2 regions of the Pseudoalteromonas sp. L21 genome follow, and region 1 is predicted to be linked to the other one. Evidence: riboswitches for the same ligand, from Rfam matches in the RefSeq annotation. Region 1 holds a riboswitch; the other holds the start of a gene.
The links. Region 1 has a riboswitch for cobalamin ahead of L3V41_RS11735 (ABC transporter ATP-binding protein). Riboswitches for the same ligand answer to the same signal wherever they lie in the genome.

Region 1 (7,626 bases):
TGCCATGTGCAAGCAGGACATCCTACTGCGTAGCGCACCATGGCTCCTAATTAGAGAAACCCGTTGTAGTAATGCAACGGGTTTTTTTCGTATGTCGTCGCGCTCTATGAGCGAACAGACAACCAATGGACGCGGGATAAACCCGCAGCTACGCAACAAGGCCGCCCCAACACGTGTGTCGTCGGGGTTTTACATCGCGTGATAGACTTTTAGCCGCAGGCTATCAGCCGAAACACAGAGACATTAAGTGTCAGCTGACCTGTGTGGGTGTTAAGTGCTGAGTCTCTCAGCACTTGCCCTGCTCATTCTTCACACCTCCACTTGCTTCAGTTACGTTGTTATGCGATAAAGCATTTATATTTGTAATATAATTTAGGTTTGCTGTGTCTCGTAAGAAAACTACTAAGTCAAAAGGCTCCTCAGGTTTAAACCGTAAAAATAGTGAAGCATTCATCGTTAAGTTCTCATCTCATCCAGATACGCATCAGTGCCCATCGGGTTTAATGTATAAAGTGATTGATGATGTTGAGGGGGATCGCATAACGGAGTTTGATACTGTGGTGATTAATCAGCGCATTATGCTTGCTGATGGCAGTGTGATTGCCGATAGTTACAAAGCGGGTATGCCAGAGGTGTTCGCTTTATCTGAAGCAATTGAAGGATTAAAAGAAGGCTTGTTGCTAATGAATATTGGTTCTCGCTATGAATTTGTGGTCCCCCCAGAGCTTGCTTGGGGTAAAAAAGGTAACGGTGGCAAGATTGGCGCAAACGCAGTGCTGCATTTTGATGTTCGATTAATGCGTTTAGCTTAACTCTCTTCGCATAACTCACTTAGCATAAGTCGACAGTGTATTTAAAACGCGTTAACGTTGACTATTGGTTACTGAGGAATATTATGGACGCATTTACTTCACGAGTTTACTTTCTTCGCCATGGCGAGATAGCTACGCTAGGCATTCTTGCTGGGCAAATCGATATTGTTTTATCTGAGCAAGGCCTTGAACAAATGCGCCAAGCCTCTGCTGAGCTTATAAATTTAAATGCCATATATAGCTCACCGCTAAAACGTTGCTCAGTCCATGCAGATTATTTAGCCAACCAACATAACTTGAATGTACAGTACAATAACGCGCTGAAAGAGTTTAATTTCGGTGATTGGGACGGCCAAGACTACCAGCAACTTTGGCAGCAAACTAGTAAACCTCATATCGGTGATTTTTGGCAGCATCCTTGGCAAGTAAAAGTACCTAATGGTGAGTCTATGGCAGACTTTTATGCACGAGTAGAGGCATGGTGGCAAACGTTTTTACAATCATTGTGCGAATCTAAGCATGAACAGTCATTGGTAATTAGTCACGCAGGTGTGATTAAACAAATCCTTGCTATTGTTTGCCTGATGCCAAAACAATCAGCTACGCATTTAAATGTTTTCCATCTCCCTTATGCAGGGCTAATTACACTCGATGTATATATAGATGAACAAGGGCAAGCTTGGCCAAAAATTGTTTTTTAGCCATCTAGAGCGATATTCATTGAATTATTTACTTAGCCCGCCATAATACTCATACGCTATGGAATGGAGTGAAATTCTCCAGCTGTTCCCGCAACTGTAATCCATATAAATATATGGTCAGCCAGATACTTAGTACTAACAATTAATCATCGAGCGGGTCAACTCACGTCATTTTCTGGTACTTAGCAGTACTTTCTTGTGCGTTGTGCTTACTCGCCAAGAGAGAAAAAGCTTGCAACAAAATAGCCTTAGCGCTGCGCCATTGATATCAGTGTCTGATTTAAGTTGGGGTACTGCGAATAAAACCATACTTGAATCAATTAACCTTGAGTTAAAAGCAGGGCAGTTTATAGGTTTACTCGGCCCTAATGGGGCTGGTAAATCAAGCCTGCTGCGTTGTCTTTATCGTTACTTGAAACCTCAGCAAGGAGCTGTGCTGCTAAGCGGTCAAGATATCTGGCAAATCAGTGCTGATGAGTATGCAAAGCAGGTTGCTGTGGTTTTACAAGAATCACCATCGCAGTTTAATTTGTCTTTATTCGATGTGGTGAGTTTAGGCTTAACACCTCATAAGCGACTTTTTAGCGGTACGTCTGCCAATGATAAGCAACGAATATATCAAGCGATAGAGCAGGTTGGTTTATCTCATCACAGTGAACAAGCATTTGATTCGCTTTCAGGCGGCGAAAAGCAAAGAGCGCTCATTGCACGCTCTATTGTACAGCAGCCTAAGTTGCTCATCATGGATGAGCCAACTAGCCATCTTGATGTTAAATACCAAATTCAAATTATGGAATTAGCGAAGTCCCTCGATGTAACTGTGCTTGCCTCTTTCCATGATCTAAATCTCGCAGCGAGTTTATGTGATGAGCTACTGGTGATTGATGAAGGTCGCTTGGTTTGTCAGGGGCAACCAAAAGCGGTGCTAACAGAGCAGCTGTTGAGCGATGTATTTGACGTCTGTGCAGCGGTATCTGCTCATCCGCAATCAAGCACTGAAAAGTTTATTCCGCATATAACTTATTTCTATGGTTATCAGACACAGGAGCATCAACATGACTGATACAATGCGTTTAAGTATATGTGTTGTCGTTGGAGTTATTAGTTGCTTTTTAGCACTGAGCTTTGGTGCTGCAAATACACCGCTGAGTGAGGTTTTCAATGGCTTGTTTAGCCAAGGTAGCGATGAATTTGTGCAGCGCATTATTTGGCAGTTGCGTATGCCAAGAACAGTGCTGGCATTTTTAGCGGGATCTGGACTTGCTCTCGCGGGATTAATTTTGCAGACCGTAACCCGAAACCCACTTGCTGATCCTTACTTGTTTGGTATTTCTTCCGGGGCTTCATTTGGTGTGGTGTGCTTTATAGCCCTAACAGGTGTGAGTTTTGGCTTTAGTATGTCAGTTGCAGCATTTGCCGGAAGCTTACTTTCTATGCTGTTGCTTATTGCTATTGCAGGGCGTCGCCATGTTGGCCAAGTTGAAGCCATGTTACTTGCTGGTGTTGCTCTATCTTTTTTATTTAGTGCTCTGACTAGTCTGCTGCTTTATTTTAGCGATCCTCAAGCCATAACCGCTATTTTGTTTTGGACGATGGGCAGTTTTTCTCGTGCCCAGTGGGACACTCTTTGGTTGCCATTTGCCGTTATTATTGCCTGCATGACGCTGATGATTGCATTTCGTCGTCAGCTCAATGCAATGCTGCTTGGTGATGAAAGTGCTGCGACCTTGGGGATTCATGTACAGCGCTTTCGAATCATGATGCTGCTGCTAAGCTCATTAATTACAGCAGTGCTTGTTGCCATGTGTGGGGGCGTTGGTTTTGTCGGCCTGATGATCCCACATATTGTGCGCTACTTTTCACCGCAAGGCAGCAGCCATAACTTAGTTATGACATCCTTGGTCGGTGGTATTTTTATGGTGTGGGTAGATGTGTTATGCCGAACCCTATTGAATAACCAAGAACTACCCGTTGGTGTGATCACAGCCGCTATCGGTAGCGTGTTCTTTTTATTTTTACTTTACTTTCGTAAACAGAGCAGGTAGCTGATGTTTAATATCATGCCAATTAACCAGCAATTTTCAGCTGTTATTCAACAAAAAATAGACCTTAAAACAAAGCCGCTTGGTGCCTTAGGTCAGCTTGAGAATTGTGCTAAACAATTAACGCTTATTTTTTCAAAGCAGCTTGATAGTGAGCAGGCACTAGTTGCCTTTAAACCGGTTATTTCAACCCCCTCTTTGGTTGTATTTGCAGGCGACCATGGTGTGGCAAGCCAAGGGGTGTCAATTGCTCCTAGCAGTGTTACATCACAAATGGTGGCAAACTTTGCAGCAGGAGGTGCAGCGATCAATGTTTTTTGTCGCCAGCTTGGCTGGCAGCTAGAAGTTGTTGATGCTGGAACACTCACTACGGCACACGATAAAAGTGTGCATAACCAGCGTTTAGGTGAAATCACTGCACCACTGCATACTGAAATGGCTATGTCACTTAATCAGGTTGAAAAAGGGTTTGAATTAGCCAAGCAGCGAGTTCATTCACTCTATGAGCAAGGCTGCAATACCATCGCCTTTGGTGAGATGGGCATTGGCAATACCACAAGTGCTGCAGCACTAATGGCTGCTTTGTTGTCTTTACCTGCCAGCCAATGTGTTGGTAAAGGCACTGGTGTGAGTGACGAGGTTATTGCTAAAAAAATCAAGGTTGTTGAGCAAGCCCTTCAATTACATCAAGCCCATTTTGACGACCCTTTAATGACGCTAGCGGCATTAGGTGGGTTTGAAATTGTACAGATCACCGGTGCCATTTTAGCTGCTGCTGAGCTTGGTATGGCTGTGATCGTTGATGGCTTTATTTGTACCGCAGCGGCGCTTGTTGCAACTCGTATTAATGCAAACGCTCGTGATTACATGTTATTTGCCCATGTCTCTGATGAGCAAGGACACAAAATAATGCTCAATGCCTTGCATGCATCACCTTTATTACAGCTCGATTTACGTTTAGGAGAGGGCACTGGGGCTGCGCTTGCCTTACCTTTACTGCAAGCATCTTTGGCGTTTTACAATGACATGGCAAGTTTTGCCGATGCTAATGTTGAGCAAGTAGTTTGATATGAGCGTTGAACATCACACTTCAAACACGACCCCAAGCCAGCTTCAGTTATTTTTGCTGGCGCTTAGTTTTCTAACGCGTATCCCCGTTAAATTAAACTTTGAGGTATCGAGCACGGCACTCAATCAGGCCAGCCGTTATTTTGCATTAGTTGGAGTGTTATTAGGTGTACTTTTAGCGCTGAGCTTTTTACTGCTAAGTTGGTTATTCCCTGTAGCCATTGCAGTCGCGTTAGTTATGGCGTTTAGCTTGGTAATCACAGGGGCCTTTCATGAAGATGGTCTAGCTGATGTGTGGGATGGCTTTGGTGGCGGTTGGCAAGTTGCAGATAAGCTGAGCATTATGAAAGATAGTCGCTTAGGTACCTATGGTGCTGCGGCGTTAATGATGGCCTTATTAATTAAGTACCAAACACTCGTCGCACTTAGTGAAGTAACCAGTACTCTGATTATTGCACTTGTTTTAGGGCAAAGCTTAAGCCGTGTTGTCGCAACAAGTTTAATTGCAGACATGGACTATGTAAGTCAGGACGCCACATCTAAAGTAAAACCAATAGCGATGCATTTAAGCACGCAAAGTTATCAAATACTGCTAGCAACGGGCGGTGCGGTGTTAGCAATTGCATGGTTGTTTTTTGGCTACACCCTAGGGCAAATATTAATACTCGTCAGTGTGCTTTTTGTTACTCGTTTACTATTAAAGCGCTGGTTTGAAAAACAGTTATCTGGCTATACCGGTGATTGCTTAGGAGCAGCCCAGCAAGTGTCAGAGCTTGCTACCTACCTTTGCTTGGTGAGTTTATTATGAGCCAACAACATACTTTAATTTTAGGTGGTGCGCGCAGCGGTAAAAGCCGTTTTGCTGAGCAGCAGGCAATAAATTCAAACAAGCCGCTTATCTACATTGCCACAGCAAATGCAGGTGATGAAGAAATGACAGCCCGAATTAATAGGCATCAAGCAGAGCGTGCTAAGCATTGGCAACTTGTTGAAGAGCCTTTGTATTTAGCCAAAGCATTACAACAGTATAGCCAAGCTGAAAACTGTATTTTAGTGGACTGTTTAACCCTGTGGTTGAGTAATTGCTTATGCCAGCATGGTGAAACATTTTGGCTTGAGCAAAAAGCGGCCTTACTTGATGTGCAAGCAAAATTGCCTGGTGAAGTGATTTTTGTTAGTAACGAAGTAGGTCATGGTATTGTGCCGCTCGGTGAATTAAGTCGTCAGTTTGTTGATCATTCTGGCTGGTTGCATCAAGCCTTAGCACAGCAAGTTACACGTGTTGAGTTTGTGATTGCAGGCCTTGCACAAACCTTAAAAAGTGAAAAATCATGAAAACAATAATGGTGCAAGGCACGACCTCAGATGCAGGTAAAAGTACTCTTGTCGCAGCACTTTGCCGGATCTTTGCTGAGCGAGGCGTTAAGGTTGCGCCCTTTAAGCCACAAAATATGGCATTAAATAGCGCTGTAACCGCCGATGGTGGCGAGATAGGTCGAGCACAAGCTCTACAAGCTATAGCAGCAAAAGTGCCCGCAGAAGTCGATTTTAACCCTATCTTATTAAAACCTAACAGCGATACCGGGGCGCAGGTCATTGTTCATGGTAAAGCGCTGTCGAATATGGAAGCGGGCAGTTATCACGACTACAAAAAAGTGGCGATGGATGCGGTTCTTACTTCGCAGCAGCGCTTAAGTGAGCGTTTTGAATTACTTATTGTTGAAGGAGCAGGGAGCCCTGCAGAAATTAACCTGCGCGAAAACGACATTGCCAATATGGGCTACGCCGAGGCGGTAGATTGCCCAGTGATCATTATTGCCGATATCGACAAAGGTGGTGTGTTTGCCCATTTAGTCGGTACATTAGCGTTATTATCAGAATCAGAGCAAGCGCGAGTAAAAGGCTTTGTGATCAATCGTTTTCGGGGTGATATTGCGTTATTGCAAGGTGGCCTTGATTGGTTAGAGCAATACACCAATAAGCCAGTGCTTGGGGTGTTACCTTATTTACATGACTTAGCACTAGATGCTGAAGATGCCGTTGCTATAACTAATCAGGTCGATAAACCGCAATTACGCATAGCAGTGCCGTTACTCCCTCATATTAGTAATCACACAGATTTTGATGCTTTGCGATTACAACCCGAAATCGATTTACAGTATGTACGTCATACTCAGGCTATTCCAAGTGTTGATCTGATTATTATTCCGGGTAGTAAAAATGTACTTAGCGACTTAGCGTTTTTAAAAAATGAAGGTTGGCATAAACAAATAACACGTCATCTACGCTATGGTGGCAAAGTGCTCGGAGTATGTGGTGGGCTGCAGATGTTAGGTAACTACCTTGCTGATCCACATGCTGTTGAATCTAATTTAGGTAGCGCAGAAGGACTAAGGCTTGCTGACTTTGAAACCCAATTAGGGCAACAAAAAGTACTAAGCCAAGTCTCTGGCACTCTTCATTTAAACAATAGCGATAAAGCAATTTCAGGTTATGAAATTCACGCAGGGATAAGCCAAGGGCCGGCATTTGAAAAGCCATTTTTGAGTTTTAATAATCACCCAAGTGGATTCAAAGTAGATGGCTTTATTAGTAATGATAACCAAATAGCAGGTACTTACTTACATGGCTTGTTCGATACCCCTGAGGGCGTATCTGAGCTAATAACTTGGCTTGCACCAAATAGCCAAATAAATCCCATTGATATTAATTTAAACCGTGAACAGCAGTTAAGCCGTTTAGCAAACGTGGTAGCAGAGAATCTCGATATTGAACAAATCATCAATATTTATGAGAATTTCAATTTAGAGGCATAAGGAACAATAATGAACGAACAGAATCAAGATAAGCACCAACAACGCCAGCAAAAAGTTAAAGAAAAAGTCGACGAACGGATTGCTGCTGCACAAAAAGAACAGGGTATTTTTCAGGTTATAACTGGCAATGGCAAGGGTAAATCGACTTCTGGGTTTGGTACTGTTGCACGTGCGGTTGGTCACGGAA
Region 2 (7,626 bases), on a different contig from region 1:
TTATCCCGTGATGAAGTATTAAAAAAAGACTATATCGAGTTTCAAGCTGCGCTGTTAGAGCAGGTAAAAGAGGTGTTATTTGCATTACGTTCAGGTGGTATTATTACTATTGATGACGCCGATGTAACAGAGCTTGCCCATATGCTTAAAATGACAGTGAGCTTTTGGACACCTTACATTAAAGCCCGTCGCTTGAGCGGCGAGCTTGCCAGAGAAGATATCTATAACGGTATCTTAAAAGTACTATTGCTATTAAAAGCACATTGTACAGAGCAACATTTGGAACAAGTAAACAACTTAAGAGCAAAGTACTTAGCACTTGCTGCCACTGAGCAAAGCGAACAATAATCCTACAAAGCAGTTTATTTCCTAGACGCTATAATTTTTGTTATAATCGCGCGCCCTTGAGGTTGGTATGCCTCGGGCCGTGTGAATCCCACTGTCTAAGAGTGAACTATGCTTAAATTTATCGTCAAATTACATCCTGAAATCGCTATTAAGAGTAAGTCTGTTCGTAAGCGTTTCACCAAGTTATTAGAAAATAACATTAAGATCGTTTTACGTCGCGTTGACGAAAAAGTGCAGGTTAGAAATAACTGGGACAATATCTCAGTGGTAAGCCTCCTAGACTCTGAGCAAGTTCGCTTAGATATCATTGATGGCTTAAAACGCATTCCTGGTATCGTACAGTTTATTGAAGTAACAGAAACAGGCTTCGACTCAATTGACGATATTTACCAAAAAGCACTTGAGCTAATTGGCCATACTATTGCAGGCAAAACATTCTGCGTGCGTTGTAAGCGTTCAGGTAAGCATGACTTTACATCGAGCGATGTAGAGCGCTACGTAGGTGGTGGTTTAAACCAGCATGTTGAAGGGGCGCGCGTTAAATTATCTCACCCTGAAGTAACAGTACGTTTAGAAGTGCGTGATGATAAAGCCTATATAGTTACTGAAACTCACTTAGGTATGGCGGGCTTCCCGCTGCCAACACAAGAAGATGTATTATCGCTTATGTCGGGCGGTTTTGACTCTGGTGTTGCCAGTTATCAAATGATCCGTAAGGGGGCGCGTACTCACTTCTTGTTCTTTAACTTAGGTGGTGCAGCCCACGAAATCGGTGTTAAGCAGGCGAGCTATTACATCTGGAAGCAATTTAGCTCTACTCATAAAGTTAAGTTCGTGACGGTTGATTTTGAACCTGTTGTTGCTGAAATCCTTGAAAACGTAGAAAACAGCCAAATGGGTGTGGTTCTAAAACGTATGATGATGCGTGCCGGTAGTCAAGTTGCAGAAAAACTAGGTGTGCAAGCACTCGTAACAGGTGAAAGTATTGGGCAGGTTTCAAGTCAAACACTTGCGAATTTGAGTGTCATTGACCGTGTGACTGAAACTTTAATCATTCGTCCGTTAATCCAACACGACAAGCAAGATATTATTAATATTGCGCGTCAAATTGGTACCGCCGAAATGGCAGAAAGCATGCCTGAATACTGTGGTGTGATCTCTAAAAAGCCAACGGTTAAAGCTAAAATCAAAACGATTCTTGCCGAAGAAGCTAAGTTTGATTTCGACGTGCTAAATACGGTCGTTGAAAATGCGCGTGTGATGGATATCCGGGATATCGACACCGAAGCAAAAGAAGAAGTGAAAGAGGCTGAATCTGTATCTGACTTACCAAAGGGGGCGGTTGTTGTAGATATACGTTCACCTGAGGAAGAAGATGCCAATCCACTGGAGCTTGAAGGTATTGATGTTGTGCATTTACCTTTCTTCCGCTTAGCGACTAAATTTGGTGACTTACCAAAAGATAAAGAATATTACCTATATTGTGCGAAAGGGGTAATGAGCCAGTTGCAAGCGCTGATCCTGCACGAAGAAGGCTACAGTAACGTAAAAGTGTATCGCCCATAAGGGATACTGATAAAAGCGCGACACGTTCGCGCTTTTTTTATGGCTGGTGGAATGGCTTGTTTTGCGCAAAACACGTTTGACGCCTGCGCGCCGTTTACTTTTTCCCTCGAAGCGTGCTTACTTTTATGAAAACTCAGCTGATTTGGTTTTTATCAAACAGAGCATTGCTTGATTATGAGGGGTTTTTACACCCAGCTTTGCACCTTGCTCACATACATAACCACAGATAGCATCAATTTCAGACTCTCTATTATGGCTAATGTCTTGCTGCATAGATGAAAAGTTTTCAGCGGTTGCAGTCATCACACAATAGGCCTGATCCAGTGCCTCGTTGAGCTTTACTTTAATACCTTGTTTATTGGCCACAAGGCAGGCTTCGCTGAGCAAATTAATGATGCGTGTACTAAATTGCGGTGCACGTAACTGACCATTTTTAACGTTATGAATGGCTGTTAATGGGTTAATAGCAACATTCACTAACAGTTTTTGCCAGCGCAATGAGTGAATATCATCGCTTACAGAAAAGTGCGGTAGGCTGCTAAATAGGTGTTTAAGCTCATTGAGCTTTTCACTTGCCGCTATATTACATGCGCCCAGCACGCTTTCACCATTTCCAGTATGGTTTACACTATAAGGTGTTACTTTAAACCCAGCTAAACGCGTTGTTAAAAACGCTAACCCCTGAGTAGGTAACAGCTGGGCATTGAGTTCATCGACATTACCCATGCCATTATGAGAAATAACGATCTGGCACTCTTTACTAAGGTAAGGTGTTATTTGCTTAAAAGCCGCTTGCACCTGAAATGCTTTAACAGTGATCACCACCAAGTCGAAGGGGGCTGACCCAGCAAGCTCTTGATGATTAATAAGGCGAGCTTTAATAGGGTGTGATTTACCATTACTCGTTTGATAGAAGCGGGTGGTCAGGGTTGGTTTTCGGGTAAGTAATGTGATGTCATGCTGCGTGGATAAAAAATAGCTAAATAATAAGCCAATTGCGCCATCACCAACAATGAGAGTCTTAGCCATTGCGTTGCTTATTACCTAAATGAAAACCAAGCTTTATAACAAAGTAGCTTACAGCACCAATAAAGTCAGCAACAAAATCACCAACAGAAGCTTGTCGGTAAGGCAGCATATCTTGCATAAATTCAATAGCAGCACCATAGCCTGCAAGTAGCAGAATTTGCACTACAAGAGGGAGTTTAAATGCTTTATCCATTACCATAGCGAGCACGAAGAAAATGCCAAAATGTGCGACTTTATCTATATGTGGAAAAAGGCTACCCACGCCTTTAATTTCTTTGGCGAATAAAAAAGTGAAGCCGATAATGCTTATTAAAAAAAGAACTTGGTAAACGCGCCTTGTCACGAAAAAATCCTAAAAGTCGTTTAAAAATGAACCCGCAGTATATCAAACATAATTATTATCGCACCTGAACGGCGTGCAGAAATATGTAAAGATTTATAAAATTGACGTTATAATCCTTGCCATATTAATTTTGAAAATTTGTTAGGAGAACCCCATGCCTTCATTTGATATTGTTTCTGAAGTAGAAATGAACGAAGCGCAAAATGCAGTAGACAACGCTAAGCGTGAGCTTGAGACGCGTTTTGATTTTCGTGGTGTTGATGCATCAATCGAATTAAGTGATAAAGTAATCAAGCTAAAAGCTGAAGCACCACAACAAGTTATGCAGCTTTTTGATATTCTCGCTGCGAAAATTTCAAAGCGTGGTTTAGATGTATCTAGCCTTGAGCTTAAAGATGAGTCGCGCAGTGGTAAGTACGTTATGCGTGATGTTGCACTTAAGCAAGGTATTGAAAAAGACGTAGCGAAGAAAATCGTTAAGTTAATCAAAGATTCAAAAATCAAAGTGCAAGCAGCCATTCAAGGTGAAGAATTACGTGTTACGGGTAAAAAGCGTGATGATTTACAAGAAGCGATGCAAGTTGTGCGTACTGCTGATTTAGGTCAGCCATTTCAATTTAAGAACTTCCGCGATTAATTCGCTGTTTGCACTATATACATAATCTAGTGCATGAAAAATGAATTAAATTTCACTAAAAAGCCAAGCGGTCTATTCGTTTGGCTTTTTTGTTGATAAAAAAGCCTTTAGCAGTATAGCCGTCCATTGACTTTTATCCCTAAAATCATCACAATAGCGGCCTATTTTCAAGGTGCTTGCTGTACCTTCTAAGGTACCTATACTTCAAAGGTTGAAGTAGCAGCAAGATAATCGGGAAGCTGGTGCGTTTTCATGGAGAAAACAATGCCAACACTGCCCCCGCAACGGTAATGTGTGTGCCCTGCATGCGCAAAGTCCGGAGACCGGCCTTGGAGTAACTTACTATTTGCGTGTGCGGTGGGCACAGGCGAGGGGATATCATGCTAAATAAATCTACCTTAGGCGTAGCGGTTGCTGCTGCGTTGTCTTTTTCTGTGTCTGCGGATGAGCAGTCAATCGAGCATATTACAGTCACGGCGAATAAATTCGAACAATCAATTAATGATGTATTGGCCAGCGTAACTGTCATTAACCGCACTGATATTGAAGCTAGCTATGCGCGAGACCTACCAAGTTTACTTGCCACCCGCGCAGGCTTTCAAATCAATGCCAATGGTGGCTTTGGTCAAAACGCAGGTGTTTCACTGCGTGGTTCAGGCACACGTCATACACTTATCTTAATTGATGGTGTGCGCACAGGGTCTGCAACGCTTGGCTATAAAGGCATTAGCAATATTCCTTTAAACAGTATTGAACGTGTTGAGGTTATTAAAGGTTCTCGCGCTGCTGTGTATGGTTCTGATGCATTAGCGGGTGTGATTAATATTATTACTCGCAAAGCACAAAACACGACCTTAGATGTTACATTTGGTTCTGATTCTTATCAAGAGTACCAAGTGGCTACTGGTGGTCAGTTTGCTGGTGTTGATATTGCTGTTAATGCTGGTTATGAAAAAACAGATGGCTTTGATGTATTGCAAGGCGTAGCACCCGATGAAGATGGCTATGAAAATAAAAACCTTGGCTTTAACCTAGGCTATCAAAATGAGCAACTAGGGGAGCTTTTATTACAAGGTCAGTACTCAGAAGGTGAAGCGCAGTACGATAGTTCTTTTAGTCCTGCGGATAGCAGGGTAGAAAAAGGTGAATTCGAAAATTATCAAGCTTCATTAGGTTGGAAAAAGGCCTTTGAAAAACACAGCCATGCGATTGATATTGCAATCTCAAGCGACAGCTCAGACGATTCACGTATCGACTATACAGGTGCTGCTGTGGTCGATAAGTTTGAAACTGAACGTAAGCAAATCGATTACAACGGTCAATACTTTTTCAATCAAGCGCTGACACTAAGCGGTGGTTTAAATTGGTATAAAGATAAAGTAAATACTAACTCTGGTACTTACTTAAAAGATAGCCGCGAAGTGTTTGCAGCATTTATTGGTGCTTATTATGATGATGAACAAGTACTTGCTAATTTAACGCTACGCCAAGATGATGACCAACAGTTCGGCGACGAAACAACTTATACTGCTGCTGTGGGTTATCACTTAAACGACATCGCAACATTCCGTGTAAGCCAAAGTACTGGCTTTAAATCGCCCACATTTAATGATTTATATTTCCCTGAACCAAGCCCAGGAAACCCCAATTTATTGCCTGAAACATCTGATAACCAAGAGTTAGGCTTATCATTAAATGTGAATGACATTAGCCTGGATATTGCTATTTTCCGTAATGAAATAGATAACAAAATTGCGTGGGCACCAAATGCATCAGGTAATTGGCAGCCAACAAATATCAATGAAGCTCGCCACGAAGGGATAGAGTTTAGTTTCGAAAACCAAGTATTTGGTTTTGATCATAGTGTTAACTTTACTTATCTATCAGCAGAAGATACTGAAACAGGTGAAGCGCTGACTTATGTATCAAAACAAAGCGTGAACTGGTCACTACATAAAGCATGGGGCGACTTTGATGCGGGTATTGATATGCAGTACCGAGGAGACCGCGATGGTAAACTCACGCACTTGCCTTCATATACTCTGTGGAATTTTGTAGGTCACTACCAAGCAACTGATAATTTAACCTTATCACTTCGCGTAGAAAACCTGTTCGATAAACAGTACAACGCCGTTGATGCCTATGGCACTGACTTAGATGGTGACTTCATCAACGACGAGCTTTATTACTACAACACGGCTGAGCGTCGCTTGTTTGTAGGTGCCCGTTATCAGTTCTAATAAAGAAAATTATTAGTTCTGCGTCTAAAAGCTCGCTACCTACTTAGCGGGCTTTTTTTATTTTAGTTTATCTGCGTAATGCTGAGCGAATTTTTCAAGTTTAGGTGCAATAAGAATACTGCAATAGCCTTGGTTAGGGTTTTCGGTATAGTAGTCTTGATGGTATTGCTCTGCAGGGTAAAAGTTAGTGAGTGGGCTTATTTCAGTGACTATTGGCTCGCGAATTTGCTTTTGTAAGTTAGCAATCATTGTCTCAGCCGCCACTTTTTGTTGTTCATCGTGGTAATAAATAACACTGCGATACTGGGTGCCAACATCATTACCTTGACGGTTTAGTTGCGTGGCATCGTGCAAAGTAAAAAACATTTCAAGTAAGCTGTGGTAACTAATAATACTACTGTCAAAATCAAGCTGAACGACTTCGGCGTGACCGGTTAAGCCAGTACAAATTTGCTGATAACTCGGGTTTTCAATGTCACCACCAGCATAACCAGAGCTGACGTTTAGCACACCTTTAACACGTCTAAATGCGGCATCAATACACCAGAAGCAACCACCGCCAAAAGTGGCTATTTGTATGTTGTTTTCCATTTTAATTTCCTCACCTTTTTGCTGACTATAGCTGAAAAAACAAAACGCCGTAAAGACGGCGTTTTATTATCGCTAAAGACTCGTTAAATGTCTTCCAGCGGTTTGTCTTTCGCTTGCTGTTCAAGTTTACCTTGTAAGTATTCGGGTGACTGAGTATTACGGGCAAGCGCTGTGTACGCTGCGGGAACTACATATAATGTTAGTAACGTAGCTACAATAACACCGGTAAATACCACAACACCAATAACCATTCGGCTCTCTGCACCTGGGCCACTTGCAAGTACAAGCGGGACAGAGCTCATCACAGTGGTGAGTGACGTCATGATGATAGGGCGTAAGCGTTGTGTTGCCGCTTGGGTAATGGCTTCGTTAAATTCAACGCCTTTGTCACGTAGTTGGTTAGCAAATTCAACAATTAAGATACCGTTCTTGGCGCTCAAACCAATCAACATCACGATACCTATTTGGCTGTAAATATTTAACGTCAGATCTGTAAACCATAAACCAAAGAGCGCGCCAACTAGGCCAAGTGGCACGGTTAGCATGATCACAAATGGATGTACAAAGCTTTCAAACTGGGCTGCAAGTACTAAGAAGGTCACTGTGAGCGCAAGAATGAACACATAGGTCATCGCTGATGCACCTTCGTAAAACAACTGCGATTCACCTTTGTAATCAATCGCTCCATCAATGTCATTTTCTTCAGCGGCTACTTGGTTTAAGAAATTAAGTGCTTCTTCTAGTGTGTAGCCATCAGCTAAGTTTGCACTTAACGTGATTGCACGCATACGGTTGTAACGGTTTAATCGCGATGCAGTTGCTTCTTCTTTTAAAGTAATAAGGCTGTCCAGTGGAACGAGTTCACCACTGCG

Region 2: another riboswitch for cobalamin. It lies ahead of L3V41_RS03740 (TonB-dependent receptor); the one in region 1 lies ahead of L3V41_RS11735 (ABC transporter ATP-binding protein).

The regions. Positions count from the first base shown of each region.
Region 1 is NZ_JAKKCV010000003.1:629,986-637,611, reverse strand. It holds gene L3V41_RS11745 (FKBP-type peptidyl-prolyl cis-trans isomerase) at 384-812, shown strand; gene L3V41_RS11740 (histidine phosphatase family protein) at 896-1,513, shown strand; cobalamin riboswitch at 1,543-1,665, shown strand; gene L3V41_RS11735 (ABC transporter ATP-binding protein) at 1,746-2,576, shown strand; gene L3V41_RS11730 (iron ABC transporter permease) at 2,569-3,558, shown strand; gene cobT (nicotinate-nucleotide--dimethylbenzimidazole phosphoribosyltransferase) at 3,562-4,623, shown strand; gene L3V41_RS11720 (adenosylcobinamide-GDP ribazoletransferase) at 4,625-5,431, shown strand; gene cobU (bifunctional adenosylcobinamide kinase/adenosylcobinamide-phosphate guanylyltransferase) at 5,428-5,958, shown strand; gene L3V41_RS11710 (cobyric acid synthase) at 5,955-7,439, shown strand; gene cobO (cob(I)yrinic acid a,c-diamide adenosyltransferase) at 7,449-7,626, shown strand, end outside.
Region 2 is NZ_JAKKCV010000001.1:822,722-830,347, reverse strand. It holds gene L3V41_RS03765 (TetR/AcrR family transcriptional regulator) at 1-348, shown strand, start outside; gene thiI (tRNA uracil 4-sulfurtransferase ThiI) at 457-1,914, shown strand; gene L3V41_RS03755 (2-dehydropantoate 2-reductase) at 2,038-2,943, opposite strand; gene L3V41_RS03750 (VanZ family protein) at 2,936-3,286, opposite strand; gene L3V41_RS03745 (YajQ family cyclic di-GMP-binding protein) at 3,441-3,923, shown strand; cobalamin riboswitch at 4,098-4,270, shown strand; gene L3V41_RS03740 (TonB-dependent receptor) at 4,304-6,163, shown strand; gene msrA (peptide-methionine (S)-S-oxide reductase MsrA) at 6,221-6,754, opposite strand; gene L3V41_RS03730 (efflux RND transporter permease subunit) at 6,838-7,626, opposite strand, start outside.